Regions from separate parts of the Streptomyces sp. NPDC014734 genome, predicted to be linked through region 1. Evidence: riboswitches for the same ligand, from Rfam matches in the RefSeq annotation. Region 1 holds a riboswitch; each other region holds the start of a gene.
What was found. A riboswitch is a leader RNA that binds a small molecule or an ion and turns the genes downstream of it on or off. The one in region 1 is predicted to bind cyclic di-AMP.

Region 2: linked by a shared signal. The riboswitch ahead of ACF1CT_RS20595 (transglycosylase family protein) and the one ahead of ACF1CT_RS19765 (transglycosylase SLT domain-containing protein) in region 1 are both predicted to bind cyclic di-AMP.
Region 3: linked by a shared signal. The riboswitch ahead of ACF1CT_RS24770 (C40 family peptidase) and the one ahead of ACF1CT_RS19765 (transglycosylase SLT domain-containing protein) in region 1 are both predicted to bind cyclic di-AMP.
Region 4: linked by a shared signal. The riboswitch ahead of ACF1CT_RS26120 (peptidoglycan DD-metalloendopeptidase family protein) and the one ahead of ACF1CT_RS19765 (transglycosylase SLT domain-containing protein) in region 1 are both predicted to bind cyclic di-AMP.

Annotation. Positions count from the first base shown of each region.
Region 1 is NZ_JBIBYN010000011.1:230,885-238,235, forward strand. Features, by position in the region: gene ACF1CT_RS19755 (APC family permease) at 1-1,016, opposite strand, end outside; gene ACF1CT_RS19760 (hypothetical protein) at 1,367-1,684, shown strand; gene ACF1CT_RS19765 (transglycosylase SLT domain-containing protein) at 1,889-2,656, opposite strand; cyclic di-AMP (ydaO/yuaA leader) riboswitch at 2,661-2,848, opposite strand; gene ACF1CT_RS19770 (DUF305 domain-containing protein) at 3,261-3,950, opposite strand; gene ACF1CT_RS19775 (hypothetical protein) at 4,055-4,483, opposite strand; gene ACF1CT_RS19780 (MIP/aquaporin family protein) at 4,690-5,535, shown strand; gene ACF1CT_RS19785 (M20/M25/M40 family metallo-hydrolase) at 5,791-7,351, opposite strand, start outside.
Region 2 is NZ_JBIBYN010000012.1:129,143-136,493, forward strand. Features, by position in the region: gene ACF1CT_RS20575 (SurA N-terminal domain-containing protein) at 19-675, shown strand; gene ACF1CT_RS20580 (nucleoside triphosphate pyrophosphohydrolase) at 778-1,752, shown strand; gene ACF1CT_RS20585 (cytochrome P450) at 2,011-3,303, shown strand; gene ACF1CT_RS20590 (transglycosylase family protein) at 3,419-4,420, shown strand; cyclic di-AMP (ydaO/yuaA leader) riboswitch at 4,720-4,890, shown strand; gene ACF1CT_RS20595 (transglycosylase family protein) at 4,894-5,667, shown strand; gene eno (phosphopyruvate hydratase) at 5,987-7,273, shown strand.
Region 3 is NZ_JBIBYN010000017.1:42,812-50,162, reverse strand. Features, by position in the region: gene ACF1CT_RS24780 (ATP-dependent Clp protease proteolytic subunit) at 49-684, shown strand; gene ACF1CT_RS24775 (hypothetical protein) at 692-1,000, shown strand; cyclic di-AMP (ydaO/yuaA leader) riboswitch at 1,369-1,533, shown strand; gene ACF1CT_RS24770 (C40 family peptidase) at 1,537-2,010, shown strand; gene ACF1CT_RS24765 (ATP-binding protein) at 2,150-2,581, opposite strand; gene ACF1CT_RS24760 (helix-turn-helix domain-containing protein) at 2,786-3,646, shown strand; gene ACF1CT_RS24755 (DUF397 domain-containing protein) at 3,671-3,877, shown strand; gene ACF1CT_RS24750 (8-amino-7-oxononanoate synthase) at 3,870-5,015, opposite strand; gene bioB (biotin synthase BioB) at 5,157-6,317, shown strand; gene ACF1CT_RS24740 (adenosylmethionine--8-amino-7-oxononanoate transaminase) at 6,310-7,351, shown strand, end outside.
Region 4 is NZ_JBIBYN010000018.1:149,715-157,065, forward strand. Features, by position in the region: gene ACF1CT_RS26115 (alpha-galactosidase) at 245-2,341, shown strand; cyclic di-AMP (ydaO/yuaA leader) riboswitch at 2,648-2,802, shown strand; gene ACF1CT_RS26120 (peptidoglycan DD-metalloendopeptidase family protein) at 2,808-3,761, shown strand; gene ACF1CT_RS26125 (SGNH/GDSL hydrolase family protein) at 3,962-4,807, shown strand; gene ACF1CT_RS26130 (STM4011 family radical SAM protein) at 4,870-5,736, opposite strand; gene ACF1CT_RS26135 (STM4012 family radical SAM protein) at 5,744-7,108, opposite strand; gene ACF1CT_RS26140 (STM4013/SEN3800 family hydrolase) at 7,105-7,351, opposite strand, start outside.

The DNA of each region.
Region 1 (7,351 bases):
CGGGACAGTGCGTTGTTGACCGGCTCGGGCCATGCCTTGTCGCGGGCGGAGGCGAAGAGGACCCGTGAATTCTGGATGACCATGACGATGCCCGCGTTGATGATGGCGAGGGCGACGCAGAGGCTGACGAACGTGCCGACGGCCGAGTTGGACCAGGTGACGATCATGGCGTTGAGGTCGCCCGAGGTCAGTGCCGCGACGTCCGGGGCACCCGACGTGATGGCGATGACCGGTACGAGGATGACCGCCGTGGAGATGGCGAGGGTGGCGAGCACGGTGCGGGCCACGTTGCGGCGCGGGTTCTCCAGCTCCTCCGAGAGGTAGACGGCGGTGGAGAAGCCCTGGGTGATGAAGAGCGCGATCGCGAGTCCGGAGATCACCATCATCGCGGTGACGGTGGAGGTCGTGCCGCTCGACGACGCGACCTGGCCGTGCACCAGCGCGGAGGCCCCGCGCTCGGAGTGCGCGAAGCCGAGAACCGCCACGACGGCGGCGGCGATCACTTCCAGCACGAGGAAGATCCCGGTGATCCACGCGTTGGCCCGCAGGTCCAGCAGACCGGCGAGGGTGGCCAGCACCATGACACCGGCGCCCGCGACGGGGGCCGGGATGTGCACGAGGGGAGCGAGGTAGTCGGCCGTACCCATGGCGATGACCGGGGGCACGATCATCACGACGAGCAGGGACAGCACGAAGACGAGCCATCCGGCCAGCCGTCCCGCCATGGTCGACACCATGGCGTACTCGCCGCCGGCGCTCGGGATCAGGGTGCCGAGCTCCGAGTAGCAGAAGGCGACGGCGACGCAGAGCAGCGAGCCGACGGCGATGGTGAGCGCGGTGTACGTGCCGAGGCTGGAGAACAGGTCCGGTACGACCACGAAAAGGGTCGAGGCAGGCGTCACGCAGGACAGCGTGAGCAGTGTTCCGCCCACGACGCCGATGGAACGCTTGAGCTTCTGCGGGGTGGGGCCGGTCGCCGGTGCGAGCGCCTGGGGAGCGCTGAGCGTTTCGGTCATCGTGCGTTTCCGATCGACAGGTGCGGTGTTCGAACAGGGAGCGGTATCGCCTCCAGACGAGGGACGTGGTGGGTGTTTTCGTCGCTCCCAGCGCGACATGCAATCTCGACGAGTTCCGTAGGTCAAGAGCTGTTTACCTTCGGAATTCGTTGCCAAAGCGCAGTGTCACGACGGTTTGACGCCAAAAGTGCGTCATCTCGTACGGGAGTCGGTGGGTGCGGGAACCGCAGTCGGGCGGGGCGGAAAGTTTCGCTCGTCCCGGCATCCGGAACGGGCGCCGGGGCCCCGGGACGCGCGGGTGGCACGGTTCGCGGGTCGCGCGTTGCCCGACCAGGTGCCAGCCTGGATGTATGGCTTGGGCGTCATGGACGACTCGTGGTGTTTTCTCCGGGCACGGCGGCGTGCTCACGGAGGAGGTCGGTGTCCTGACCGGGGACCTGACCATCCATACGACCTGGGCCGACGACATGGCCCAGGTGACCGTGCAGTACACGGGCGCTATCGACTGGTTCACCATGTCGGGCAGCCCCGTGGCCTGCGGTTCGGAGGAGGACAGCAGACGCCTCCACGACGCGGCGGTGCGGTCGGTCCGGGAGGGAGCCGCGGCCACGGTTCCCCGGCCACCGCTCCGGTCGCCGGGGCGGCCGACCCGGAGCGCCCCGGAGTGAGGGACGCGCCGGTCGCGGGCGAAGGCGACCGGGGTGCCGTGGAACGCACCCCGCATCCCGCACACCGCGTCGCGCGACGTCCGTGAGGACGCGAGAACACGAGAACACGAGAACGCGAGAACGCCCCCGCGTCGGGCCTCTCGGCCTTCCGCGGGGGCGTTTCGTGTCCTCGTCGCAACGGCGCCGGGCCGGTGCGGACGGGTGTCAGTAGGCGCCGAACACGTTGTCGATCGAACCGTACTTGGCGGCGGCGTAGTTGCACGCCGCGGTGATGTTGGCGACCGGGTCGTAGCTGTCCAGCGCGGTACCGGGCACGTGGTAGGCGCGGAACGTCGGGTCGATGATCTGGAGGAGGCCCTTGGAGGGCGTTCCGGCGACGGCGTTCGAGTCCCAGTTGTTGACGGCCCGGGGGTTGCCGGAGGACTCGCGCAGGATGTTGCGGTGGATACCGTCGTAGCTGCCCGGAATGCCGTGGCGGGCCATGACGGACAGCGATTCCCTGATCCAGCCGTCCAGGTTGTTCGTGTACACGACCGGCGCGGCGGTGACGGCCGCGGCCGGGGCACCGCTCGCGGCCGGTACCGCGGTGGAGGCGCCGGATCCCGCCCCGGCGACGACCAGCTTCAGGCCCGGGACGATCAGGGCGGGGTTGCCGCCGATGACCTCTCGGTTGCCCTCGTACAGCTTCTGCCAGCCGCCTTCGACGGAGTACTTCCGCGCGATCCCGGAAAGGGTGTCGCCCGCGATCACGGAGTGTGTCGTGGGCGCGGCGTTCCGCGCGGAGACCTGTCCGACGACGGACGAGGCCGGCGCCGAGGCCTTGGCGGCGGTGGCGGCCTGTGCCGGAGCGGCCGAGGCGAAGCCGGCGCCGATCAGCGGGAGCACGAGGGCCATTCCGCCCGTCGCTGCGGCAATGATGCCGCGGGTCGGCGAAATGAACGAGTGGCGACGGTACTTGCCCGTAGCGGTCATGGCGAATTCCTCTCCGCCGCCTGCGAGGTGAGCTGTCGGGTTCGGACTGGAGATGTCCGGCCGCACGCGAATGCGGCTTCACCCCGAGCCGGCCCGGATACCGGACCGGCGGCCTACCTGGTTCCCCCGCTCCTGCCGTACGTGAAGTGGGTCGGGATCTCGGACGGCGGCAGGATTCGGCGTTCCGTCCGGATTGACGGTGACCGTAGGCGAGAAAAGCGGAATGAAACAAGCCCCCATTTTTTGATCACATTGATTCACATGATCAATTCATTCAATTCGCAGTAATCCATCTCACACCGCGAAGTCAATATCCCCCGCGCGAAAGGGGTCCGGGCCGTCGGCCGGGCCGCGCCGGCGTCTTTACGTGACTCACACCACGGATTCACGAAAGGGGCATTTCACCTTGCACCCAAAGGTCGCACCACGCATCAAATCAATCATTAAAGAATAGAACGCACATAAGACGCAAAACGCCCATAGGGTGACATCTCCTCGCTGGCTGCGCCCTTCCCCCCGACCCCGCGGCCGGAGCCCCGTTCCGAGCGCGCCACGGAGCGGGGCCGCCCGTCACCACACGACGGACGGCCCCGCGCGATCACCCTCAAAGCCTGGCGAGGATCTTGTTCATCTGCTCGATCTCGGCGGTCTGCGCGGTGATGACGGCACCGGCGAGCTTCTTCGCTTCGGCGTTGCGGCCGTCCTTCCGTTCCTTCTCGGCCATGGTGACCGCACCTTCGTGGTGCGCGATCATGAGCCGGGCGAACTTCTTGTCGAAGTCCTTGCCCTCGGCGGCCTCAAGACCGCTCATGTCCTCGCCGGACATCATTCCGGGCATGCCCGCACCGTCCGGGCCGTGATGCATACCGGGCATGTCCCCCATCGAGGCCGCGGGCAGCGGCTCGCCCCAGGCCTTCAGCCAGCCCGTCATGGTGCTGATCTCGGGGTCCTGGGCCTTCTTGACGGCCGAGGCCAGCTCCTTGATCTCGGGATCGGCGGCACGGCCGTCGGCGAGCTCCGCCATCTCGACGGCCTGGCGGTGGTGCGGGATCATCTGCTGCGCGAACTCCACGTCCGCGTCGCCGAACGCACCGCCGGGGGCGGCCGACACGGTGGCACGGGGCGCACCGTGGTCCGTGCCCGGCGCGGACGGGCCGTCGGAACCGGAACCGCCGGGGGAGCCACAGGCCGTCAGCGTCAGGGCGAGTGCGGCGAGCGTGCCGACGGCGGCCGATGTGCGGCGGACGACCGCAGAACGGGCGGGAGAAACGGAACGGGTGGGACAAACAGACATCACAGGTGTCTTTCCAGGTGGTCGGCGCCACATCGGTGACGCGCGGGAGAAGGGTGGGTCGTCCTGCCGGACCCGGCCCGGGGCCCGGTCCGGCGAACCACCCGTCACGTCCGCGCGACACACACCTGGAGCAACAGCCCTCTTCCCGCGTACGGCGGCCCCCTCCGCTCCGGTCCTTCCGGGGCCGCGGTGCGCCCCGGAAGGACCCACGCGGCCGGGGCCACGGACCCGAGCACCGTCAACGGCGGCAGCGACCGGTCACGGGCCCGGGTCGACACGCAGGACTCGCCTGCCGCGCCGGGCGGCGCGGGGGCCGCGCGGACGGCGCCGTGCGCGGCGCGTTCGTCCGGCTCGGCGAGGTGGCCGGTCCCCGTCGGCATGGGCGCGGAGGGAGCCGCGCTCATGGCCATGGCGTCGTGGCAGCCCCCCGCCGCGCTCGCCGGAGCCCCGTGCATCAGGAACACACCGCACAGGACGGCGCACAGGACGAGCAGCCGGGACGCTCCCGGTGCGCGTGCCCCTCTGCGATTCACGGCTGCCTCGGCATCCTCGTTCGTACGAGCCCTGTGGTACGGAGCGACCATACCCCCACGGGGTGTGCCTCCCGAGCGGGACCCCACCGCCGCGCGCACGCGTCGCACGCCGCCCTCCGCCACCGCATGCGGAACCCGTTCCCGGCATTTACGCTCAAATCTGGATCAACGCCGCCACCGGCCATGACCCGGGAAGCGAGATGCCCATGGAGCGGCTCAAGTTGTCGGGAATCGGCGGGGAACTCGCGGCGGAATTCGCCGGAACGCTGGTTCTCATCCTCTTCGGCTGCGGCGTGGTCGCCCAGGTCGTGGCGGGCGGGGCACTCACCGACCCGCCGGGCGGCCTCGGGAATCACGACAGCATCGCCTGGGCGTGGGGGCTCGGGGTCACCCTGGGCGTCTATGTGGCGGGCAGGCTGAGCGGCGCACATCTCAATCCGGCGGTGACACTCTCACTCGCGGCCTTCAAGGATTTCCCCTGGAGAAAGGTCGTCCCCTATTCCCTCGCGCAGCTCGTGGGGGCCTTCGTCGGTGCCCTGGTGGTGCGTTGGAATTACACCGAGGCCCTGGCGAGGGCGGATCCCGGACACACCATCAGGACTCAATTCGTCTTCTCGACGCTTCCGGCCAACGGGAACACCGCACTTCCCGTGTCCGAATGGGGTGCGTTGCGGGACCAGATCATCGGTACCGCCATTCTCATCCTGCTGATCTTCGCGGTCACCGATCTCCTCAACACTCCGCCGGGGGCCAATCTGAGTCCGCTCGTCGTGGGGCTCATCGTGGTGGCCATCGGTATGGCGTTCGGCACCAACGCGGGTTACGCGATCAATCCCGCCCGTGACTTCGGCCCTCGGCTGGCGAGTTTCCTCACCGGATACAAAGGTGCCTGGCGGGACCAGTACGGGAATTTCTACTACTGGGTCCCGATCGTGGGCCCGCTCGTGGGCGGCCTGGTCGGCGCCTTCCTGTACAAGCACCTCGTGGGACGTTTCATCCCCGCCGCGGAACCCGAGCCGGAGGGCAGCATTCCCACGCCGCCGGAGAAGTGACGACCGGTCCGGCGCCGGGCGCGGGCTCTGGAGGGCCACCGGACCGTGGCCGTCGACGGGGTCCGCGCGTGGACGGAAAGCGTCGCGGCGCCGGGAACCGCGGTGGGTCCAGGAACGGCGCGACGAGAGCTGCCGGAACGGGGCGAGGGCGGTCGAACGCACCCTCGACCGGGTCGGGATGGGGTGACGCGTTCCCCGCGCGGCGGATGCGCCCGGGCCGGACGTGGCCGGGCCCACCCGCCGCGCGAGCCCGGTTCAGGCCCGCGTGCGCAGCCCGGCGAGCATCTCGTACACCGTCTCGGTGCCCTGCCGCAGGGCCTCGACGCCGATGTGCTCGTCGGTGCCGTGCATGCGTGTGAGCATGTCGCGGTCGACGGTGAACGGGTACATGCCGTACACGGGAATGTTCTGTTCACGGAACGGAACGGCGCTGGTGACCGCCTCGAACTGGCAGGCGGTGGCACGCACTCCGGGGTGGGTCCGGCGCACGGCCGCCCGCCAGGCGCGGAAGACGTCCGTGTCGTGGTCGGAGTCGGGCGTGGCCAGGTAGCCCCGCAGCCGGTCCAGTGCCTGCTGCTCGCTCTCGCCCGGGTTCCCGACCACGGTCAGTGTCGCCCGGTTGCCGATGTACGCGCGCAGTTCGGCGACGATGCGGCCGGGGTCGTCGGCGCCGGGCAGGAAGGCGGCCCGGAACTCGGCGGTCGCGGTGCCCGGCACGATGCTCGGGTAGTAACCGGACCGTGCCGAGGTGAAGGCGAGTGTGGTCCGGAGCATCGCGTTGTGCAGTTCCGGGGTCCGGCTGAGCCGGACCGTCTCCTCGCCCGCCCGGTCCCGCCGTTGTTCGGTGCGGGCGTCGAGCATCCGGCGGATCGCCTCGGAGAGCGACCGGTCGGTGGTGGCCTCGGCGAGTTCGGCGAAGTAGAGCCGGGAGAGCGCGTTGGGCCGGATGTGGGCCCGCCAGTCCCCCAGGTGGTCCAGCACCTCGCCCAGCCGGATCACGGCCTGTCCGGTGAACGGTTTGGAGGTGTGGGTGGCGTACGCGGACGTCTCCAGCCGCAGCAGCAGGGAGCGTTTGTCGTTGCAGGTCAGCGAGGCGATCATGGGCGCGGTGCCGTCGTGCTGGTCGAGCACCCAGCCGCCCTCGGTGATGACCGCGCCGGCCTCGACCCGGCCGGGGTGTTCCTTGAGGAACCAGCCCACACCGTAGGGCCCCTGTTCCTCGTCGCAGTCGGACCAGAGGACGATGTCGCGGTCGAAGACGGCGCCCTCGCGGACGTGTCGCAGCAGGGCGGCGACGAAGGCCGCGTTGACACCCTTCATGTCGAGCGAGCCGCGGCCGTACAGCTTGCCGTCCGCGATGTCCCCCGCGAAGGGCCGCTTCGTCCAGGTGTCGCCGATGGCGGGAACGACGTCGGAGTGGCCGAGCAGGACCAGTGGTTTCTTCCGGTGCGCCCCACCGCCGGGGACGCGGGCGAAGAAGTGGACGTTGCCGTCCTTGGGGGTGGGCACGATCTCGGTGGCCACCCCGGCGGCGCGGAAGATGCCCTGGAGCATCCGTGCGTACGGCTCGGTGACGGCGCCGTCGCCGGGGTTGCTGGTGTCCTGGCGGATCATGGCGACGGCGAGTTCCACCGGGTCGGTGGGGTCCCCGTCGTAGGGCCCGCCGTCCGCCCCGGGCACGGCGGCCGAGGCCCGTGGGGCGCCGGCCGCGGCCGCGCCGAGCCCGAGCAGGGTGCCCGCGACGGCGGTCGCACCGGCGCCCAGCACGGAACGACGGGACGGCCGGGTGCCGGGAAGGCCGTCCAGGCAGGCGGAG
Region 2 (7,351 bases), on a different contig from region 1:
TCTCCCCGGGAGGTTCCTTTGCACCGCCGCCGTCGCACCGCGCTCACCGTATCCGCCGCCCTGCTGGCCGGCGCCCCGCTCCTGACCGCCTGCGGCGGCGAGGCCCATCCGGGCGCCGCGGCCCTCGTCGGCGGTGACCGGATCGAGGTGTCCACCCTCCAGGGCCAGGTGGCGGCGGTGCGCGACGCCCAGCGCGACGCCCCGGACGCCGACCAGCTGATCGACAACTCCGGGCAGCTCGGCCGCGCCAAACTGCACGGTCTGATCTTCGACCGGGTCCTGGACCGGGCGACGCGGGACGCGGGCGTGACCGTCAACCGCAACGAGATCCAGCAGATGCGGAAGGCGGCGGTCGCCCAGTCCGGGGGAGAGGAGCGGCTGCGGACGGCGATGCTCCAGCAGAGCTGGGTCGCGCCCGACCAGATCGACGCCGTGCTGCGTGAGCAGGTCCAGTTGACGAAGCTGGCCCGGGCGCTCGGCGCCGACCTGCAGCAGCCCGAGGGGCAGCAGGCCGTCGGCGCGGCCCTGAGCAAGGCGTCGAAGGCGCTGAAGGTCGACGTCAACCCGCGTTACGGCACCTGGAACGACGAGCAGACCCAGCTCGCCGGCTACCGGGCCCCCTGGATCTCCCAGGTCACCAAGCCCGCCGGTGCGGGGCCGGAGACGGGCGCGTAGCGACGCCCGCCCGGTCCTCGTGGGTACGGGGGCCGGGCGCACGGGGCCGGGCGCACGGCTCCGCGGGGACGAGGCCAGGGTGGCCGGAGGTAGATTCGAACAGTGAACGCTGAAGACCCCGGCCGCATCGTCCTGCTCACCGCCAGCCACCGGGTGGCGCCCGGACTGCTGTCCTGGCCCGCATGGCAGGCGCTGCACGCCGCGGACCGGGTGGTCTGCGCCGAGCCGGACCACCCGCAGCTCCCCTATCTGCGCGAGGCGGGCGTCGCCGTCGAGCACGCCGCCCCCACCGCCCAGGAACTCGTCGACGCCTGCGCCGGCGGCCGGAGCGTGGTCGTCCTCACCGGCGGGGAGGGGAACCGGCCCCTGACGGACGGGCTCGCCCGGCTCGCCGGTTCCGGCCGGGTGGACATGCCGGACCTGGAACTGCTTCCCGGCTCCTACGACCTGCCCGGCGCGCGGCTCCTCGACCTGGTCCAGGTCATGGACCGGATCCGGAGGGAATGCCCGTGGACCTCGCAGAAGACCCACGAGGGCCTGGCCAAGTACGCGGTCGAGGAGGCGTACGAACTCGTCGAGGCCATCGAGGACGGTGACCGCGAGGAACTGCGCGAGGAGCTGGGGGACGTGCTCCTCCAGGTCGTCTTCCACGCCCGGATCGCCGAGGAGGGCCGCCCCGAGGACGGGGAGGAGGCGTTCTCCGTCGACGACGTGGCCGCGACCATCGTCGAGAAGCTCATCCACCGCCATCCGCACGTCTTCGGCGACGAGACCGCCGAGACCGCCGAGGACGTGCGCGAGCACTGGCTGCGGACCAAGGCGATCGAGAAGCGGCGCGCGTCGGTCACCGACGGGGTGCCGGTCGGTCAGCCCGGTCTGGCACTGGCGGCGAAACTCGCCTCCCGGGTCCGTACCGCCGGGCTCGACGTTCCCCTGCCCACGGGCGAGGGCATCGGCTACGAACTCCTCGCCCTCGCCGTGCGCGCGGAACGCGACGGGGTGGACCCCGAGGCCGCGCTGCGGGCCGCGGGCCGCGCCTACCGGGACGCCATTCGCGCCGCCGAGGGCGTCGGCTGAGATCCTGTCGGGTGGCCTTCGCCCGCCCGGTCAGAGGTCACCCGACAGGCTCTGAGACCAGGACGGCACCGGGTGGGCCGACGCCCGGGACGGCGCCGCCGGGGCCGCGGAGGTCGGCCGACGTCCGGGACGGCACCCGCGGGACCGGCCGGGCCGGCACCGCGAGGACGGGGCCCGGACGGCGGCGGATAACGTCGGGGGGTGAACCACAGCCCCGCCGACCGCCCCGAGCACGGCCCCGCCGACCGCCCGGCCGATCTGCCCGCCGCCTGTCCCGCGAGCGCCCCCGAACTCTTCACCTGGGAGTTCGCCACCGACCCGTATCCGGCCTACGCCTGGCTGCGCGAGCACAGCCCCGTGCACCGCACCGCGCTGCCCAGCGGCGTCGAGGCGTGGCTGGTCACCCGGTACGCGGACGCCCGGCAGGCACTCGCCGACACCCGGCTCTCGAAGAACCCGGCCCACCACGCCGAACCGGCACACGCCAGGGGGAAGACCGGCATCCCCGGCGAGCGCAAGGCGGAGCTGATGACGCACCTGCTGAACATCGACCCGCCCGACCACACCCGGTTGCGCCGGCTCGTGTCCAAGGCGTTCACCCCGCGCCGGGTCGCCGAGTTCGCGCCGCGCGTGCAGGAACTGACGGACCGGCTCATCGACCGCTTCGCCGCCGAGGGGCGGGCCGACCTGATCCACGACTTCGCGTTCCCGCTCCCCATCTACGCCATCTGCGACCTGCTGGGAGTCCCGCGCGAGGACCAGGACGACTTCCGGGACTGGGCGGGCATGATGATCCGGCACGGCGGCGGCCCGCGCGGCGGGGTCGCCAGGTCGGTGAAGAAGATGCGCGGCTACCTCGCCGAGCTGATCCACCGCAAGCGGGAGGAGCTGCGGGAGGACGGGTCGGACGACCTGATCTCCGGACTGATCCGGGCGAGCGACCACGGCGAGCACCTCACCGAGAACGAGGCGGCGGCCATGGCCTTCATCCTTCTCTTCGCCGGGTTCGAGACGACCGTCAACCTGATCGGGAACGGGGTGTACGCGCTGCTGCGCAACCCCGCGGAGCGCGCACGGCTGCAACGCTCCCTCGACGCGGGGGACAGCGGGCTGCTGGAGACCGGGATCGAGGAGCTGCTGCGGTACGACGGGCCGGTGGAACTCGCGACCTGGCGGTTCGCCACCGAACCGCTGACGCTCGGCGGCCGGGACATCGAGACGGGGGACCCGGTCCTGGTCGTCCTCGCGGCGGCCGACCGCGACCCGGCGCGCTTCGACGACCCCGACACGCTCGACCTCGCACGGCGTGACAATCAGCACCTCGGATACGGGCACGGCATCCACTACTGTCTGGGCGCGCCGCTCGCCCGACTGGAGGGACGGACCGCACTCGCCACGCTGCTGACCCGCCTTCCGGACCTGCGACTCGCGGGAGAACCTGCCGATTTGCGGTGGCGCGGAGGGCTCATCATGCGCGGACTGCGCACCCTGCCGGTTGAGTTCACGCCCCGCCCCGGAGCCCCTGGGACTGACGCCGCGTCAACTCTGTGACTTTGACGTGATCCGTGCTGCATCGACTTGTGACACGCGTTCGGGTCCGGCTAGGTTCACCGTTCGACCCACCAGTCGCTCGTCAGACCTTGTCCGTCACACGGAAGGCAATCCCATGGGCTCCGCGAACGGCCGACACCGCCGCCCTCGTCAGGCACCCGCCATCGTCGTCGCCGCGGGTGTGACCGGATCCGCCATCGCCATCCCGCTGCTCGGCGCGGGCGCCGCGCAGGCGGCCGACGCCACGACATGGGACCGGGTTGCCGAGTGCGAGAGCGGGGGCACGTGGAGCGCCGACTTCGGCAACGGCTCCTACGGCGGCCTCCAGCTCTCCCCGGAGACCTGGAAGGCGTACGGCGGTGAGTCGTACGCCCCGCGGGCCGACCTCGCCAGCCGGGCGCAGCAGATCGCGGTGGCCGAGAAGATCCTCGACGCCCGGGGCCCGAAGGCGTGGCCGAGCTGTGCGGTCATCTCCGGCCTCGCGACGGGCGGGGCGCTGCCCGGGGTCGACCCGGGAGTGACGCCCTCCGCCGACCCGGCTCAGTCCGCGGGGGCGACGGGGAGCGAGCAGCCGGCGAAGGGCGCGTCGGCGTCCCCGTCCGACGGCGCCACGCCCGCGGACGACGCCAAGGAGCCGAAGGGCGGCACCGAGCCGTCCGCGAACCCCTCGGCCACCGAGTCGGCGTCCCCGTCCGCGGACGCCTCCCGTTCCCCCGGCGCGAACGACGCGTCCGGTTCGTCAGGCCCCGGTTCCTCGGGTTCCTCCGATCCCTCGGGTTCCTCCGCCCCGTCCGGAACGGACGGTGCCGCGGGCACGGGTGGCAAGCACCGCGGCGCCCCGGCCGCCGAGGAGGGCCGCGACTCGTCCGGCGGCGACGACCGCGAGTCGGGCCGTCACGCCTCCCGGGGCGAGGGCGGGGCCCGCGACACGGGAGCCCCGGTCGCCGACGACACCTACACCGTCCGTCCCGGTGACAATCTCTGGGCGATTGCTGACGCACAGAAGGTTCCCGGTGGGTGGACCGCGCTCTACGAGTCGAACAAGGACGTCGTCGGCTCCGACCCGGACCTCATCCTCCCTGGCCAGAACCTCGAACTCGATGTGAGGGCAGGCTGAGAACTGCCTGACAATCGACTGAAAGAGCCTCAAAGTCTGGGGTGCTTCAGGGGCCTATGTCCACTTGTGTCCAAGTGAGACATGGGTCTCTTTGCGTGTATTGGCGTGTCGTGTCCGAGGTGTTCTCGCGCATCGCTCCCGACCTGCGGAAACGGCAGTTCATCGGATGCAAGTAAGGGCATATTGTCCGATGTGTCCATCTTTGAATGTAGGGCTTGCGTATGTTTACGTTCGAAACCGCTCGCACCGCGGGCCCCGTCGACCGTCACGCCGAATCCTGCCGTCGGTCGGGGGGAACAGACGCGAAAGCGCCGTAGGCAGGAGCGGGGGACCCAGGTAGGCGTCGGCCCGGTCGTCGAAGGACGCATCAGGACCGGCTAGGGGTGAAGTCGCGCGCTAGGACGTGCGACCGGGCAACTCACTTGGCCCGAACCCGACAGCTCACCTCGTAGGCGTCGGTGAGGAGAAGTTCCATGCTGTTTTCCGGCAAGGGCAAGCACCGCCGCCCGTCCAAGGCCGTCCGGATCGCCACGCTCGCCGGTGTCGCCGGCACCGCCGTCGCCGTTCCGCTGATGGGTGCGACCGGCGCTTCCGCCGCCTCCGTCTCCACCTGGGACGCCGTCGCCCAGTGCGAGTCCGGCGGCAACTGGTCCATCAACACCGGCAACGGCTACTACGGCGGTCTGCAGTTCTCGCAGTCCAGCTGGGCCGCCGCCGGCGGTACGCAGTACGCCCCCCGCGCCGACCTGGCCACCAAGGCCCAGCAGATCGCCACCGCCGAGCGCCTTCTCGCCATGCAGGGTCCGGGTGCCTGGGGCTGCGCCTGGGCCGGCAACCTGCGCAACGACGGTGTCGACCCGGGTGTCGACACCGGTTCCTCCGCCAACTCCGGTGCCGCCAAGCAGCAGAGCACCCCCTCGGCGCCGAAGCGTCAGCAGTCGCAGCAGGCCCAGCCGAAGAAGGCCCAGCCGAAGAAGGCCGAGCGCACCGAGGCCCCGGCCGCCTCCCGCTCGGAGCGCCACGCCGCCCCGCGCGCCGAGTCGAAGAAGACCGTCACCACCCCGACCGGCGAGAAGGTCGAGAAGGGCGACGGCGAGTACAAGGTCGTCTCCGGCGACTCCCTCAGCAAGATCGCCGCGGACCACAAGGTCAAGGGCGGCTGGCAGCGGCTGTTCGAGCTGAACAAGGACATCGTCGAGGACGCCGACCTGATCTACCCGGGTCAGCAGCTGCACCTGACGAAGTAGTCCCGGCTCCCTCCCCCCGGGCCATCCCGGCCCGGCTCTCTCCTCCCCGAGCCACCCCGGCCCGGCGCGCGTTTCCCCGTACGCGCCGGGCCGGGGTTTCTGCGTGAGGGGCGCGGTGTGCGGCGCCCGTCGGTTCAACCTTTGTAGTTACTGATCCGTAATGAACCTGCCGTTTGCCCCGGATCATGCCCTCTCGGGCCCTTTTTCGTCCCAGGGGGCGGGCGGTCGTCGGGCCGAGCGGGCCGGGCCGGTTAGGCTCTTGTCGCAAGGCCAAAGTGACCCTGCAGAACCAGCGTCATATCCCAGAAGGAGATGCCTCGTGCCGTCCATCGACGTCGTCGTAGCCCGAGAAATCCTCGACTCCCGGGGGAACCCCACGGTCGAGGTCGAGGTCGGCCTCGACGACGGCAGCACGGGCCGTGCTGCTGTGCCGTCCGGCGCCTCCACCGGCGCGTTCGAGGCCATTGAGCTTCGCGACGGCGACCCCAACCGCTACCAGGGCAAGGGCGTCGAGAAGGCCGTCCTCGCCGTGATCGAGCAGATCGGCCCGGAGCTCGTCGGCTACGACGCCACCGAGCAGCGGCTGATCGACCAGGCGATGTTCGACCTGGACGCCACCGAGAACAAGGGCTCGCTCGGCGCCAACGCCATCCTCGGCGTCTCGCTGGCCGTCGCGCACGCCGCCTCCGAGGCCTCGGACCTGCCGCTGTTCCGCTACCTCGGCGGCCCGAACGCGCACCTGCTGCCCGTTCCGATGATGAACATCCTCAACGGTGGGTCGCACGCCGACTCCAACGTCGACATCCAGGAGTTCATGATCGCCCCGATCGGCGCGGAGTCCTTCTCCGAGGCCCTGCGCTGGGGTGCCGAGGTCTACCACACCCTGAAGAAGGTCCTGAAGACCAAGGGCCTGTCGACCGGCCTCGGCGACGAGGGCGGCTTCGCGCCGAACCTGGAGTCGAACCGCGCCGCCCTCGACCTCATCGTCGAGGCCGTCAAGGAGGCCGGTTACGTCCCGGGCAAGGACATCGCGCTCGCGCTCGACGTCGCCGCGTCCGAGTTCTACAAGGACGGGAAGTACGAGTTCGAGGGCAAGTCCCGCTCGGCCGCCGAGATGACCGAGTACTACGAGGAGCTCGTCTCCGCGTACCCGCTGGTCTCCATCGAGGACCCGCTGTTCGAGGACGACTGGGCCGGCTGGAAGATCATCACCGACAAGCTCGGCGCCAAGGTGCAGATCGTCGGCGACGACCTCTTCGTCACCAACCCGGAGCGCCTGGCGCGCGGCATCGAGGAGGGCTCCGCCAACGCCCTGCTCGTCAAGGTCAACCAGATCGGCTCGCTGACCGAGACCCTGGACGCCGTCGAGCTCGCCCAGCGCAACGGCTTCAAGTGCATGATGTCGCACCGTTCCGGCGAGACCGAGGACGTCACCATCGCCGACCTCGCCGTCGCGGTGAACTGCGGCCAGATCAAGACCGGCGCCCCGGCCCGCTCGGACCGTGTCGCCAAGTACAACCAGCTCCTGCGCATCGAGGAGATCCTCGACGACGCCGCGGTGTACGCGGGCCGCTCGGCGTTCCCGCGGTTCCGCCCGGCGGACTGACCGACCGGCACGCCGTCCGCGAGCCGACCGGCACCGCGAGGGCCGACCCCTTCGGGCCGTTCGGACCCGAAGGGGTCG
Region 3 (7,351 bases), on a different contig from region 1:
GCTCGGCATGAGCCCGTACAGATCTCCCGAGGAAAGGCATCACCCATGCTGTTCCGTCCCGCCGCCCGCCACGTGCTGCCCGAGTTCACCGAGCGCACGGCCACCGGGACCCGCACCCTCGACCCGTACTCCAAGCTGCTGGCCGAGCGGATCGTCTTTCTCGGCACCGAGGTCGACGACGTCGCGGCCAACGACCTGATCGCCCAGTTCATGTACCTGGAACACGCCGCTCCGGACCGGCCCGTGTCCCTGTACATCAACTCCCCCGGGGGCTCGTTCGCCGCGATGTGCGCCATCCACGACACGATGGAGTACCTCACCTGCGACGTGGAGACCTACTGCCTCGGGCAGGCCGGCTCCCATGCGGCCCTCCTGCTCGCCGCGGGCACGCCCGGACGACGTCACATGCTGCCCGGCGCCCGTGCGGTCGTATGCCAGCCGGAGCTCGCCGAGCCGGTGCGGGGGCAGCCGTCGGATCTGGAGATCGAGGCACGCGAACTCGAACGGGTCCGCGAGACGCTCGTCGCGCTGCTGGCCCGTCACACGGGCCGGGCCGCCGACCGGATCGCCGAGGACATCGAACGCGATCTCGTACTCGACGCGCCGGGCGCGAAGGCGTACGGGCTCGTGGACCACGTCCTGGAAAGCCGGAAGTCGTCCTTCCGCCCGCGCGACACGCGGTGAGGACGGCATGCGTCCGCCGGAACCGCCCCCGCTGCCCGCGCTGACGCGCGCGGAGGGGGAGTTCATCGACCGCTACCTGGAGGTCGTCGATCAACTGGGCCGGATCAATCCGGCCCGTGGCAGCGACACCTACGGGGCCCTGCGCGCCGCACAGGCGCTGGCCTCCCGGGCGGGCGCGCTACGGGACGCCCTGGCACTGATGCACGAGCGCGGCGAGACCCGGATCCACGCCGCGACCCTGGCACGTGCGCTGCGCGTCCTGGACGGGGAGCGGCGGGCCGGACGCGTCACCCTGCCGCCCGCTCCGCCGAGTTGATCGCCGGGCCATCGGCGGACCCGCAGGGTTTCCCGCCACCTTTCCCGCGCGACACGCCCGGCAAGTAAACCGACTTTCCTACTCTTTCAGCGTAGAAAACGCGCCCAGCGAGCAAGATTCCGACTTGCACACATCTTGGCGAAAACTGATGTAGTCCACCCTTTCCCCCTGGTGTGCGACCGGCCCGGACTCACGGAGTGATGACCGAAAGCACCTACTCCACTCGAACAGGTCAGTCGTGAGGAGACTCACATATCATCGTTTCAGCTCGGAAATCCGGCTGTCGGTGCGTCAAGATCCCTGGGACGACAAGCCCCCGCCACCGCGGCGGGGCGGTCCGGGCGGACGCCGAGTCCTGCCGCCGCGCGGATGACTGGTCGACAGAAGTGGATCGGCAGGAGTGGAGGACCCGAGCACAACGGGTCGACCGGACGAACGGTCGGCCCTCGGGGTGAAGCCGCCGCGTGCGGCCGGGCAACTTCGCCAGCCCGAACCCGACAGGTCATCCTTCACAGGCGGCTGACGAAGGGTTGCGCATGACTGCGCAGGTTCATGTCCCGTCTCTGCTCGCCCGGGCCGGTACGGCCTCGGTTCTCACTCTGGCCGCCGTCGGCGGCACCATGCTCGCACCGGGTGCCGCCACCGAGGCCCAGGCAGCCGCTCCGTCGCTGAAGGCGCTCAACATCGCCGCGTCGAAGAAGGGGGCACCGTACCGGTGGGGGGCCACCGGCCCCTATCGGTTCGACTGCTCGGGGCTGACGGTCTACTCGTTCAAGAAGGCGGGCAAGAAGCTCCCCCGCACGGCCCAGCAGCAGTACAACAAGACCCGCCACATCTCGGCCTCGCACCGGCAACGCGGCGACCTGGTCTTCTTCCACTCCGGCCGCAGCATCTACCACGTGGGGATCTACGCCGGACACAACAAGATCTGGCACTCGCCGAGAACCGGCTCGGTGGTCCGGCTGGAGAAGATCTGGACGAGGAGCGTCTTCTACGGACGCGTCCGCTGACGTCCGTCCGACGGTCCGGGGCGCCGGCCGGCCCCGGACCCACGGCGGTGCACGCCGCCTTCGGCCGCCTTCCGTTCACGGCGGCTCGGGGGTCCGGCACCGAACCCCGGCGGCCCGGTCGCCCGCCGCGGAAGACAGTTCACTCCCGCGCGGAGATGTCCCACGGGAGTGCGACCCAGACCGTCTTGCCCCCGTCGGCGGTCGGGGTGACGGCGAGCTGTCCGCCGCACTCCTTGGCCAGCATCCGGATGATCCCCATGCCACGGCCGTTGTCCTGCTGCACGGCGGCGGGCAGTCGGCGCGGCCGGCGTGGATGACTGTCCGTCACTCCTACGAGCAGCCGTTCCTCCCGCTCCAGCCGCAGATCCACGGTGAAGGTGGGCGACTGACCGAGGGTGTGCTGGACCGCGTTGGTCGCGAGCTCCGACACGATGAGCCGGATGGTGTCGGCGAGTTCCGTTCCCGCGGCCAGCCCCCACGCGGAGAGCACCCGCGACACGTGACTCCGGGCGGCCGGGACCGAGACCGGCTCGCTCGGCAGAGTGATGCTTGCTTCCTGATGGTCTGCCACGGCGAACCGCCCCTCTCCCACCCGGACCGGCAGACGCCCGGCCCTGGTTGTGCTTCGCGCCAGATTGCCACTGATCCGGCCCTCTGTGCGGGTGATCCACCAAGATATGCATATATCTGTCGCTCGATGCGGTGAAATCCGCCGCGGAGAGCCGGGGGCGCGCGCCAGACTGTCCGCTCGGAACGAGAGGGAGGGAGGCCGCGCATGCAGCACGGCCCTGCGGTACGGCGCCGCAAGCTCGGGGAGGAACTGCGGAGTCTGCGCCACACGTCCGGACTGACGAGTCGCAACGCCGCGCGGATGCTCGGCTGGCACCAGTCGAAGGTGAGCCGGATCGAGACCGGGGTGAGCGGGGTGCGGCCGGCCGACGTGATCCGGCTGCTGGACGCGTACGGAGTGGACGACGCGCAACTCCGGACACTTCTGGAGACGCTGGCGGGCTCGGCGGGAGGCGGTGGTACAGGATGGTGGCACGCCTACCGCGGCCTGATTCCGCCCCAGTACCGCGACTTCATCAGTCTGGAGTCCCAGGCCCGCACCGCGCGGACGCTGGAGACCTCGGTGGTTCCGGGGCTGCTCCAGACCGCCGACTACGCGCGAGCGGTGACCCGGGCGTCGCTGGACGGGCTGCCCTCCGGTCAGCTCGATTCCCTGGTGGAGGTGAGGCTCACCCGGCAGGGGGTGCTGCGCACGGATCCGCCGCTGCGACTGAGCGCGGTGCTGGACGAGGCGGTACTGCGGCGAGAGGTCGGCGGGCCCCGGGTGATGAGGGAACAACTGCGCCATCTGACGCGGGTGGCCCAACTCCCCCACGTACAACTCCAGTTACTGCCGTTCTCCGTCGGCGGGTACGCCGGGCTCACCGGCCCTTTCGTTATCTTCTCATTTCCGAACACTTCTGATCTGGACGTGGTAGTTCTCGACCATTTGACGAGTAGTCTCTATCTGGAGCGGAAAGAAGACCTTGAGGCGTACAGCTCGGCCTTCCGCACCATGCAGTCCCACGCGCTGTCGCCGCAGCAGTCGTTGGAGCTCATCACCGCGATCGACCGCGACGGTCATTGACCCCGGACCGCCGGAGGAGACGTCATGTCGGATTGCCTCGCCCAGCACGAGTTGCGCTGGCGGCGCAGCAGTCGCAGCACGGGTATGAACAACTGTGTGGAGGCCGCGCCGTTCGGTGAGGGGCGGCTGGCCGTGCGGGACTCCAAGAACGTGTCCCGGGCGCCGTTGCGGTTCTCCGCATCGGCCTGGGCCCTGTTCGTCTCCGGTCTGCACCGGCAATCGGTCAGCTGACGGCGGGGGCGGTTCGCCGAAGGATCTCCACCGCGTCGGCGATCTGCTCCTCGGTCAGGTCGGCGCGTGCGGTCAGCCGCAGCCGGGACACACCGTCCGGCACCGACGGCGGCCGGAAGCAGCCGACCGCGACGCCCGCCCCGCGGCAGTCCGCCGCCCAGCGCACCGCCGCCTCCGCCGACGGGGCCCGCACGGAGACCACTGCCGCGTCCGGACGCACGGCGCTCAGCCCGACAGCGGTGAGCCGTTCGTGCAGTCCGGTCGCGACCGCGCGGACCCGGTCGGCGCGTTCCGGCTCGCGGCGGAGCAACCGCAGTGCGCCGAGCGCGGCAGCCGCGGCGGCCGGGGCGAGGCCCGTGTCGAAGATGAACGTGCGGGCCGTGTTGACCAGGTGCTCGATGACCCGGGACGGACCGAGTACCGCTCCGCCCTGGCTGCCCAGGGATTTGGAGAGGGTGAGTGTGGCGACGGTTCCGCCGTCTCCCGCGATTCCGGCGGCCGCGAGCGCGCCCCGGCCGCCCGGGCCGAGCACGCCCAGGCCGTGCGCGTCGTCGACGAGCAGCGCGGCGCCCTCCGCGCGGCAGGCCCCGGCCAGTCGGGACAGCGGCGCGGCGTCGCCGTCGACCGAGAAGACCGAGTCGGTGACCGCGAGCGCGCGCCCCTCGTGCGCGCGCAGCGCCTTGCGCACGGCTTCGGGGTCCGCGTGCGGGACGACGGACGTCTCGGCCCGGGAGAGCCGGCAGCCGTCGACGATCGAGGCGTGGTTGCCCGCGTCCGAGACGATCAGCGAACCGCGCCCGGTGAGCGCGGTGAGCGCGGCGAGATTGGCGGCGTAGCCCGAGGAGAGCACCAGGGCCGCCTCGAATCCGCAGAATTCCGCGAGTTCGCGTTCGAGTTCGGCGTGCAGGGTCGTGGAGCCGGTGACGAGGCGCGATCCGGTCGCCCCGCCGCCCCATCGACGTGCCGCCTCGGCCGCCGCCCCGGTGACCTCGGGATGCCTGGTCAGGCCCAGATAGTCGTTGCTCGCGAGGTCCAGGAGCCCGGGCCCGGCGGGCCGGGGGCGGAGCACACGGACGAGTCCGTCGGCCGCACGGCGGCGCGCCGCGTCGTCGATCCAGTCGAACGGGGCGGAGGGCATGAGCGGTCCCTTTGTAGGCAGTTCACAGACCATATCCGGGCGGGCCCCAGGTCATGGTGTGGCAATGCCTACACCCTTCGTAGGCTCTGTTGTCCGGTTCCTCCTTGGCTACCGGGTGCGTCGTGGGCCAGGATCGATGCCATGGACCTCCTGAACACGCTGGTGGACAAGGGGCTGCGGCGCGAGCTGCCGACCCGTGAAGAAGCTCTCGCCGTACTGGCGACCCCGGACGACGACCTGCTCGACGTGGTGGCGGCGGCCGGAAAGGTGCGCCGTCAGTGGTTCGGGCGGCGCGTGAAGCTGAACTACCTGGTCAATCTCAAGTCGGGGCTCTGTCCGGAGGACTGCTCGTACTGCTCGCAGCGGCTCGGTTCCAGGGCCGGGATCCTCAAGTACACCTGGCTGAAGCCGGACGAGGCGTCGAAGGCCGCCGCGGCAGGGGTGGCGGGGGGCGCCAAGCGGGTGTGCCTGGTGGCGAGCGGCCGCGGTCCGACGGACCGTGATGTCGACCGGGTCTCGGAGACCATCGGGGCCATCAAGGACCGGCACGAGGGCGTCGAGGTGTGCGCCTGCCTCGGTCTGCTGTCCGACGGGCAGGCCGAGCGACTGCGTTCGGCAGGGGCCGACGCGTACAACCACAACCTCAACACGTCCGAGGGGACGTACGGCACCATCACCTCCACCCACACCTACGCGGACCGGGTGGAGACCGTGCGCCATGCGCAGTCCGCCGGGCTCTCCGCGTGTTCCGGGCTGATCGCCGGAATGGGCGAGAGCGACGCCGACCTTGTCGACGTCGTGTTCTCGCTGCGCGAGCTGGACCCGGACTCGGTGCCGGTGAACTTCCTGATCCCGTTCGAGGGAACGCCGCTGGCCAAGGAGTGGAACCTCACGCCGCAGCGGTGCCTGCGCATCCTGGCGATGGTCAGGTTCGTCTGCCCCGACGTCGAGGTGCGGCTCGCGGGCGGGCGCGAGGTGCACCTGCGCTCGATGCAGCCGCTGGCACTGCACCTCGTCAACTCGATCTTCCTGGGCGACTACCTCACCAGTGAGGGGCAGGCCGGGCAGGCGGACCTGGACATGATCACGGACGCCGGGTTCGAGGTGGAGGGCGCGGGCACGACGACGCTGCCCGCCCATCGCCGGTCGGCGGAGGGCGGCTGCGGCACCCGGGACGGCGGCTGCGCGCCGTGCGACGGCGGCGACACCGGTCGCGGCGTCGACGAGACGGCCGCCGCACGTCCCGACCTGGTGGCGGTGCGGCGCCGCGGAGCGGGTACGGATCTCGCGCCCAATGCCTGAGCCGCTCTCCCCCGCCGCGCCCGGGCCGCTGTCCCCCGCCGAGCTGCGGTCGCTGGACCGGGCGCACGTCTGGCATCCGTACGGCCCGATGCCGGGTCGCCAGGAGCCCCTGGTCGTGGAATCCGCGTCCGGGGTACGGCTCCGGCTGGCCGAGCCGGCCCACGGCTGGCACGAGCTCGTCGACGGCATGTCGTCCTGGTGGTCGGCGGTGCACGGCTACAACCACCCGGTGCTCAATGAGGCGGCCCGCGGCCAGCTGGACCGGATGAGCCATGTGATGTTCGGCGGGCTCACCCATGAACCGGCGGTGCGGCTGGCCGCCCGGCTGGTGGAGATCACCCCGGAGCCGCTGCGTCACGTCTTCCTCGCCGATTCGGGTTCGGTGTCGGTCGAGGTCGCCGTGAAGATGTGCCTGCAGTACTGGCGCTCGGCCGGACGTCCCGCCAAGCAGCGGCTGATGACCTGGCGCGGCGGCTATCACGGGGACACCTGGCAGCCGATGTCGGTGTGCGACCCCGAGGGCGGCATGCACGAGCTGTGGTCGGGCGTTCTGCCCCGGCAGGTCTTCGCGGACGCGCCGCCGGCGGGCTTCGGCACGGAGCCGGATGCCGGATACGTGGATCATCTGTGGGAGCTGGTCGCGAAGCACGCCGATCGGCTGGCCGCGGTGATCGTGGAGCCGGTGGTGCAGGGCGCGGGCGGGATGCGGTTCCACTCCCCCGCCTACCTGAAGGTGTTGCGCGAGGCGTGCGACGCGCACGACGTGCTGCTGGTGTTCGACGAGATAGCCACGGGATTCGGCCGCACGGGACGGTTGTTCGCCGCCGGCCACGCGGGGGTCTCCCCGGACGTGATGTGCGTGGGCAAGGCGCTGACCGGCGGCTATCTGACGATGGCGGCGACGCTGTGCACCTCACGGGTGGCCGAGGGCATCTCGCGGGGCGAGGTGCCGGTGCTGGCGCACGGGCCGACGTTCATGGGCAACCCGCTCGCCGCCGCGGTGGCGTGCGCCTCCGTCGACCTGCTGCTCGACG
Region 4 (7,351 bases), on a different contig from region 1:
TGAGGGTGTGCTGGCGTCGACGCGAGCCGCCGGCAAGGCCACCGGCCGCGACGCTACGACATCGGTTCCTCAGGCAATCATCTCGTCCCTTCTCCTGTCGATACCCCGCCCCCTTCCCGTGCCGTCACACCGCCGGCCGTCGTGCAAGCGGTCGTGAGTCCGTCGGTGGATCACGCGTCGCAACCGTTGCCCCGCTGCCTGTGATGGTTGATGATGTGCGGAACTGTTGGAATGTGGGGATGCGATGATCGAGACGGGCGACTCGGGCCGGACCTGGCTGCTCACCGGGGCGAGCAGCGGCTACGCACTACGGCTCACGGAGCGGGACGAACTGATCCACCTGCACTGGGGGCCACGGATCTCCCTCGCGGCGGCGGAGGCCCTGGCCGCCGCGCCGGAGCCGCCGCCCAGGGGGTTCGAGTCCCCGCTCGACGGCCGCGAGGAGTATCCGGTCGAGGGCGGCCCCCGGTTCGTGCGTCCGGCCCTCTCGGTGCGCACCCCGGAGGTTCGCGGCACCGAGTGGACCTTCGTCGACGCCGTGGTCGAAGGCGACGAACTGCGGGTCCACTTCACCGACCGGGTGCACCGACTCGCCCTCACCCTGCACTACCGGATGCGGGACGACTCCGACGTGATCGAGCGCTGGGCCACCGTCGCCCACGCCGGGCCGGACGGACCCTCGCTGGAACTGCTGCGCGCCGACGCCGCCGCGTGGACGCTGCCCGCCCGGGACGGCTGGCGGCTGAACCGGCTGCACGGCCGCTGGGCGGCGGAGACGCGACTCGCGCGGACGGAGCTCACCTACGGCGAGAGCGTCATTTCCAGCAGGCGAGGCCACACCGGGCACCAGCACCTGCCGTGGGTCGCGCTCGACGCGGACGGCGCGGCCACCGAGGAACACGGCGAGGTGTACGGCTGCGCCCTCGGCTGGTCCGGCTCATGGCGGATCTCCGTACAGCAACTCCCCGACGGGGTCGTGCAGATCACCGGAGGCGCCGGCCACGACGACGCGGGGCTGCTGCTGCTCGCGCCGGGCGAGTCGTACGTCACCCCCGTCTTCGCCGGACTGTGGAGCGGGGAGGGCTTCGGCGGTGCGAGCCGCGCCTGGCACGCCTGGCAGCTGGCGCACGTCGTCCCGGACGCACGGCAGTTGCGGCCGGTCCTCTACAACTCATGGGAGGCGACCGGCTTCGACATCTCCCGGGACCAGCAACGCACCCTGGCGGAGCGCGCGGCGGCGATGGGCGTCGAGCTGTTCGTCGTGGACGACGCCTGGTTCGGGCGGCGCACCAGCGACCGGGCCGGACTCGGGGACTGGACACCGAATCCGGACCGCTTCCCCGGCGGGCTGAAACCACTGGCCGACGAAGTGCACGGCCTCGGCATGCAGTTCGGCATCTGGGTCGAACCGGAAATGGTCAATCCCGACAGCGATCTCTATCGTGCGCACCCCGAGTGGGTGCAGCATTTCCCAGGACGTGAACGGACCGAGTTCCGTCATCAACTGGTGCTCAATCTGGCCCGGAGCGACGTTCGCGAGTATCTCTGGGAACAACTGGACGCCCTGCTGACCAATGCTCCGATCGATTACGTGAAATGGGACTTCAACCGCAGCTTCACGGACGCGGGATGGCCGGGTGAGGAATATCCGCAGAAACTCTGGGTCGAACATGTCGACGGTCTGTACGCGTTGATCGACCGGCTGCGGGCCGCGCATCCCTCGGTGGCCTTCGAGTCCTGCTCGGGCGGCGGTGGCCGGATCGACCTGGGCATCCTCTCCCGCACCGATCAGGTGTGGACCTCGGACAACACCGACCCGCTCGACCGCCTCGCCATCCAGGAGGGATTCGGCCAGATCCATCCCGCCCGGGTGATGGCAGCCTGGGTCACCGACAGCCCGAACGTGCAGCTCAACGACCGGGTCAGCTCCCTGCGCTTCCGCTTCGTGAGCGCGATGGCCGGCGTGCTCGGGGTGGGTGGCGACCTTGCCGAGTGGAGTGCGGAGGACCTGGCCGAGGCGCGGAACTGGGTCGACCTCTACAAGGAGATCCGGCCGGTGGTGCAGCACGGGGCGCTGTACCGGCTGCGCGCCCCGCGCGGCGGGCTGAGCGCGGTGCAGTACGTCCACGGCGAGGAGACCGTGGTCCTGATGTGGCTGCAGGCGCAGCGCTTCGGGGAGCGGCCGCCGGCCCTGCGACTGCGCGGACTCGACCCGGCGGCGACGTACACCTGTCTGGACACGGGGTCGGTGCACCACGGGTCGGTGCTGCTCCACCAGGGGCTGCACAGCGGGCTCCGGGGCGACCTGGACGCGCGGGTGCTGAGGCTGCGGCGCGCGTGAACGCGCACCGATCTCTGCCATGTCCGTAATGAGTTGATTTTATGGAATGTGTGTCGATTGATCCGCTCGCGGGTTTCCGGCTCGTGAGCGGGATCATATCCGTGACCGTACGTGCTGGCGGAGGGGTCGGATATTCCGTGTGCGGCGCGGAAATTCAAGATCCGTAATCCACGGAGGGTGACCGGAATTCCGCGCCGAATTCCCGGCGTGGAATCCGGTGCGGAACCAATGGCTTGTTCTCGCCGTCCCGACTCGCTTACGGTCACCGTCAATCCGGCCGGACCGCCTAATCCTGCCGCCGACCGGATATCGCACCCACTCATCGCGTGGCAGGAGCGGGGGAACCAGGTAGGCCGCCGAACGGAGAAATCCGGTCGGCTCGGGGTGAAGTCGCGCTCGCCGCGACCGGGCATCTCCAGCCCGAACCCGACAGCTCACCTCGTAGGCGCCGGAGAGGAAGCACGTCATGCCCATCGCGGGTAAGCACCGTCGTACCAGGACCAGCACCATCGCCCGCGGCGTCGCCGCCGTGAGCACCGGCGGCGCCGTCATCGCCCTGCCGCTGCTGGGCGCCACCGGCGCCCACGCCGCGGAGCAGTCGGCCCCGGCCGCCGCCCCGAAGTCGGCCTCCGCCGCACACGCCGCCCCGGCCCAGCAGGCCGCCCAGAAGCAGGCCGCCACCACGACGTACTCCGTCGTCGCGGGCGACTACCTGTCGAAGATCGCAGCCGAGCACAAGGTCGACGGCGGCTGGCAGAAGCTCTACCAGGACAACCGCGCGGTCGTCGGCGACGACCCGAGCCTGATCTTCCCGGGCATGAAGCTGACGCTCGGCGCCAAGGCCTCCGGCGCCTCCGCGCCCACCGGCGCGGGTGCGGGCTCCTCGCTCCCGTCGAAGGCCCCCGCGGCGCCGTCGGCGACCGTCGAGAAGTCCGCCCCCGCCAAGTCGGCCCCGGCCAAGCCCTCCACGGTCACGGAGTCGAAGACGTCCGCCCCGGCCGACCGGAGCAGCGCCTCCGGTTACGTGCACCCGGTTCCCGGCAACCACACCACCGGTTACCGCGCCTCCGGCTCGAACTGGTCCAGCGGCAGCCACACCGGGATCGACTTCCCCGTCTTCACCGGCACCGGCGTGAAGGCCATCACCTCCGGCACCGTCGTCACCGCGGGCTGGGGCGGCGCGTACGGCAACCAGGTCGTCATCAAGCACGCCGACGGCCGCTACTCGCAGTACGGCCACCTGTCCTCGATCTCCGTCTCGGCGGGCCAGTCCGTGGGCGCCGGTCAGCAGATCGGCCTCTCCGGTTCCACCGGCAACGCCACCGGTCCGCACCTGCACTTCGAGGTCCGCACCGGTCCGGGCTACGGCTCGGACATCAACCCGATCGCCTACCTCGCCGCGCACGGCGTCTACGTCTGAGCCGAACGGCCGGACGGCCGCAGCGGCCAGGTGTGACCTGGGCGACAACGAAGGGGCGGTGCGCGGCGGCGCACCGCCCCTTCTGCTCCCCAGCTCGTTATTCCCCTGTCGCAGACCCTGACCGGGTGGTCTATCTCACCACCCGTCAACCCCTTATTACGGTCGCGTAGGTCACATTCGTCGGTGCAGGATAAGCCCTTGTGGCAGACGATTCGAGAAACAACCAACGTGACGTCATCGACCGGCAGGGCGTCATCGGGTCGTACGCGGCGATCGGCGACAGCTTCACCGAGGGAGTCGGAGACCCCGGTCCGGACGGGACCTACGTCGGCTGGGCGGACCGTTTCGCGGTACTTCTCGCGGACCAGCTCCCGGACCCCGACGCGGCGACGAGCACCGAAGGCCCCACGCACGCGGATTTCAGGTACGCCAACCTCGCCGTACGCGGACGCCTCCTCGACCAGATCGTCGAGGAGCAGGTGCCGCGTGCCAGGGAACTGGCACCCGACCTGGTGACCTTCTGCGCCGGCGGCAACGACATCATCAGGCCCGGAACCGACCCGGACGACGTGGCCGAGCGGTTCGAGCGCGCCGTCGCCGAGCTCGCCCGGTCGGTCGGCACCGTCATGGTCACCACGGGCTTCGACACCCGGGGCGTTCCCGTGCTGCGCCACCTGCGCGGCAAGATCGCCACGTACACCGCCCACGTGCGGTCCATCGCCGACCGCTACGACTGCCCCGTCCTCGACCTGTGGTCGCTGCGCTCCGTCCAGGACCGGCGCGCCTGGGACGACGACCGGCTCCACCTGTCCCCCGAGGGACACACCCGGGTCGCACTGCGCGCCGCCCAGGTCCTCGGGCTGGAGGTACCGGCCGACCCGGACCAGGCGTGGCCCCCGCAGGACCGGCGCGGCACGCTCGAAGTACGCAGGGACGACATCCACTGGGCGCGCGAGTACCTGGTTCCGTGGATCGGCCGACGGCTGCGCGGTGAATCCTCGGGCGACCACGTCGAGGCGAAGCGCCCGGACCTCCTCCCGCTCTGAGACGCGTCCCGGGACGCGCCCCGGGCCGGACGCCGCCCCGGGCGCGTCCGGCCCGTCGGTGCTCAGGCCGGGCCGGTGGGCGCCGCCGGTATCCGCTCCAGCACCCCGCCCGCGAACACGTCGTACAGCGGCAGCGTCTCCAGGTGCACGTAGCCGATGTGGCAGTCGCACACGGCCAGTGGACACGCGCGCGGAGCGAGCGCACGCCGGTAACTGCCGTCGTAGAGGTTGCCGAGCTGCGCCGGAACGAAATGGCAGCGCCGCACCGTCCCGTCGCCGTCGACCGAGATCACCGACTCGCCCGTCCGGCAGGGCAGCCCGGCCGAGCGGTGCGGATGCCGGCTGTACGGGAAGAGCGGATCGAGGGCCGTCCAGCGATCCGCCTCCGGGTCCGTGTAGGTGTGCCCCTCCGCGGCGTTCACCCAGAGGTAGACCTCTTCCGGAAGCGCGGCCCGCAGCCGCCGTGCCTCGTCGAGATGCTCGTCGAGCCCGACGACACCGACACTGTGACGGATGCCGAGGGCGGACAACTCCCGGCACTTGCCCAGGAACCGTTCGTACGGCGTCTGCCCCGGGTGGTACGTGCACCAGAGCGCGATCTTCTCCCGCCCGGCGTCACCCGCCTCGGCCAGCCAACCGGTACGGCTGCTGAGATTGGTCTGGATCGCGACCCGGCCGATGTGCGGCAGTCGCGCGAGCTCCACCAGCGCACGGCGGTACCAGGACCGGACCAGCCCCTCGCCCCACGGGGTGAACAGCACCGAGAGCCGGTCGCCGGTCTGCTCCGCCGCCCACGCGGTGAACCGCTCCAGCGCCGCCCGGTCGGCACGCAACTGCTCCCGGCTGTCGCGTCGCTTGGCGAACGGGCAGTACGGACAGTCGTAGTCGCAGGACGCGAGCGGGCCCCGGTAGAGGATGGTCAGGTCCATAGCGTGCTCACTTCAGTTCGTACGCGGCCATCGCGGCCCGCACGCGGGGGGAGAAGAGTTCGGGGCCCAGCGCGTCGGAATGGGCGAGACCCTCCGGGGAGAGCCGCAGCAGGCCGGACGCCCCGGCCGCGGTGTCGAGCCAGCCGCGCTCCTCGAACCGGGCCAGCTCGATGGGGAAGTCGTCGGCGGGGGCGCTGCCGAATCGCTGTCGGTAATCGGCCAGGGACAGCCCCTCGGCCTGGAGGACCGACTGCAGCAGGTGGCGCCGCCGGGCCTCGTCGCCGTCGACGAACCGTCCGACCTCGGCGCGCGAGAAGTCGTCCGTGGCGGTGTAGCCGTCGATGATCGCCCGCACCTCGCGCATCTCCACCGCGTAGTCGAAGGAGTAGTGCAGCCTCGTGGTGTACGAACGGGCGCCGCACCCCAGACCGATCATGCCGTCGGTCTGGCACGCGTAGTCGTCGGGGCCCTCCGTCCGCGGTGCGTCGACGCGACGGAACATCCGCATCGACACCTGCTCGTAGCCGTGGGCGAGGAGGTGGTCCCGGCCGGCGCGGTACAGCCGCAGCCGCTGCTCGTCCCACGCGGCGTCCGCCGCCGCCTCGCCGTCCGCGCCCAGCCGCCCGAGCCCGGTCAACGGGCGGACGTACAGCGGGTAGAGGTACAGCTCCTCCGGCCGCCAGTGCAGCGCCGCGTCCAGCGACGTGCGCCAACTCTCCTCGGTCTGGCCGTCGATGCCGTAGATCAGGTCGATGTTGAGGATAGGGATCCCGGCATCGCGTATCCGGTCCAGCGCCGACTCCACATCGGCGCGCCGCTGCGGTCTCACGGCGGCCCGGGCCTCGGACTCGACGAAGCTCTGCACGCCGATGCTGATCCTTGTCGTTCCCCGGTCGGCGAGCACGGCCAGCCGGTCGGCGGTCGCGGTCGAGGGCGAGGTCTCGACCGACAGCGGAACGGCCCGCAGGTCGGCGCCCATCCGCTTCTCCGCGATGTCGCAGAGCCGCTCCAACTCCGCGGCGGTCAGATATGTGGGCGTGCCCCCGCCGAACGCCGCCGCGGCGAAACGCACCGGGTCGGCATCGCCCAGCGCGTCACGGACGGCGACGGCCTGCCGGTCCAGCGCGTCGAGGTACCGGGTCGTCAGCTCGTCGGGGGCGCCGATCCGGGTGAAGAGGTTGCAGAAGCCGCAGCGGACCTCGCAGAACGGTATGTGGAGGTAGAGCGAGAGCGCGTCCTTGCGCTCGGCTGCCCACAGCTCGCGCAGCTCGGGCCGCTCCGCGAGCGGCCGGTAGGCGGTCTTGTGCGGATAGGCGTAGACATAGCTCCGGTACGGGCGGACGGTCCGCGCGGCGGTCGTGGTGCGGATCATGACGCGGTGGCCCCCGGTTCCAGGAAGAAGTGCGCGTACGGGACCGTCCACACGGACTCGTGGCCGATCCGGTGCCCGGTGTAGCCGTCGTCCCCGTACGCGGTGCCGTGGTCGGAGCAGACGATGGCGAAGCAGCGGCGGCGGCTGCTCGCGGCGGCGAAGAGGCGGCCGATGTGGGCGTCGACATACTCCAGGGCGGCGGCGTGGCTGGCACGGGAATCGCCCGCGTCCCGCGTCGCCCCC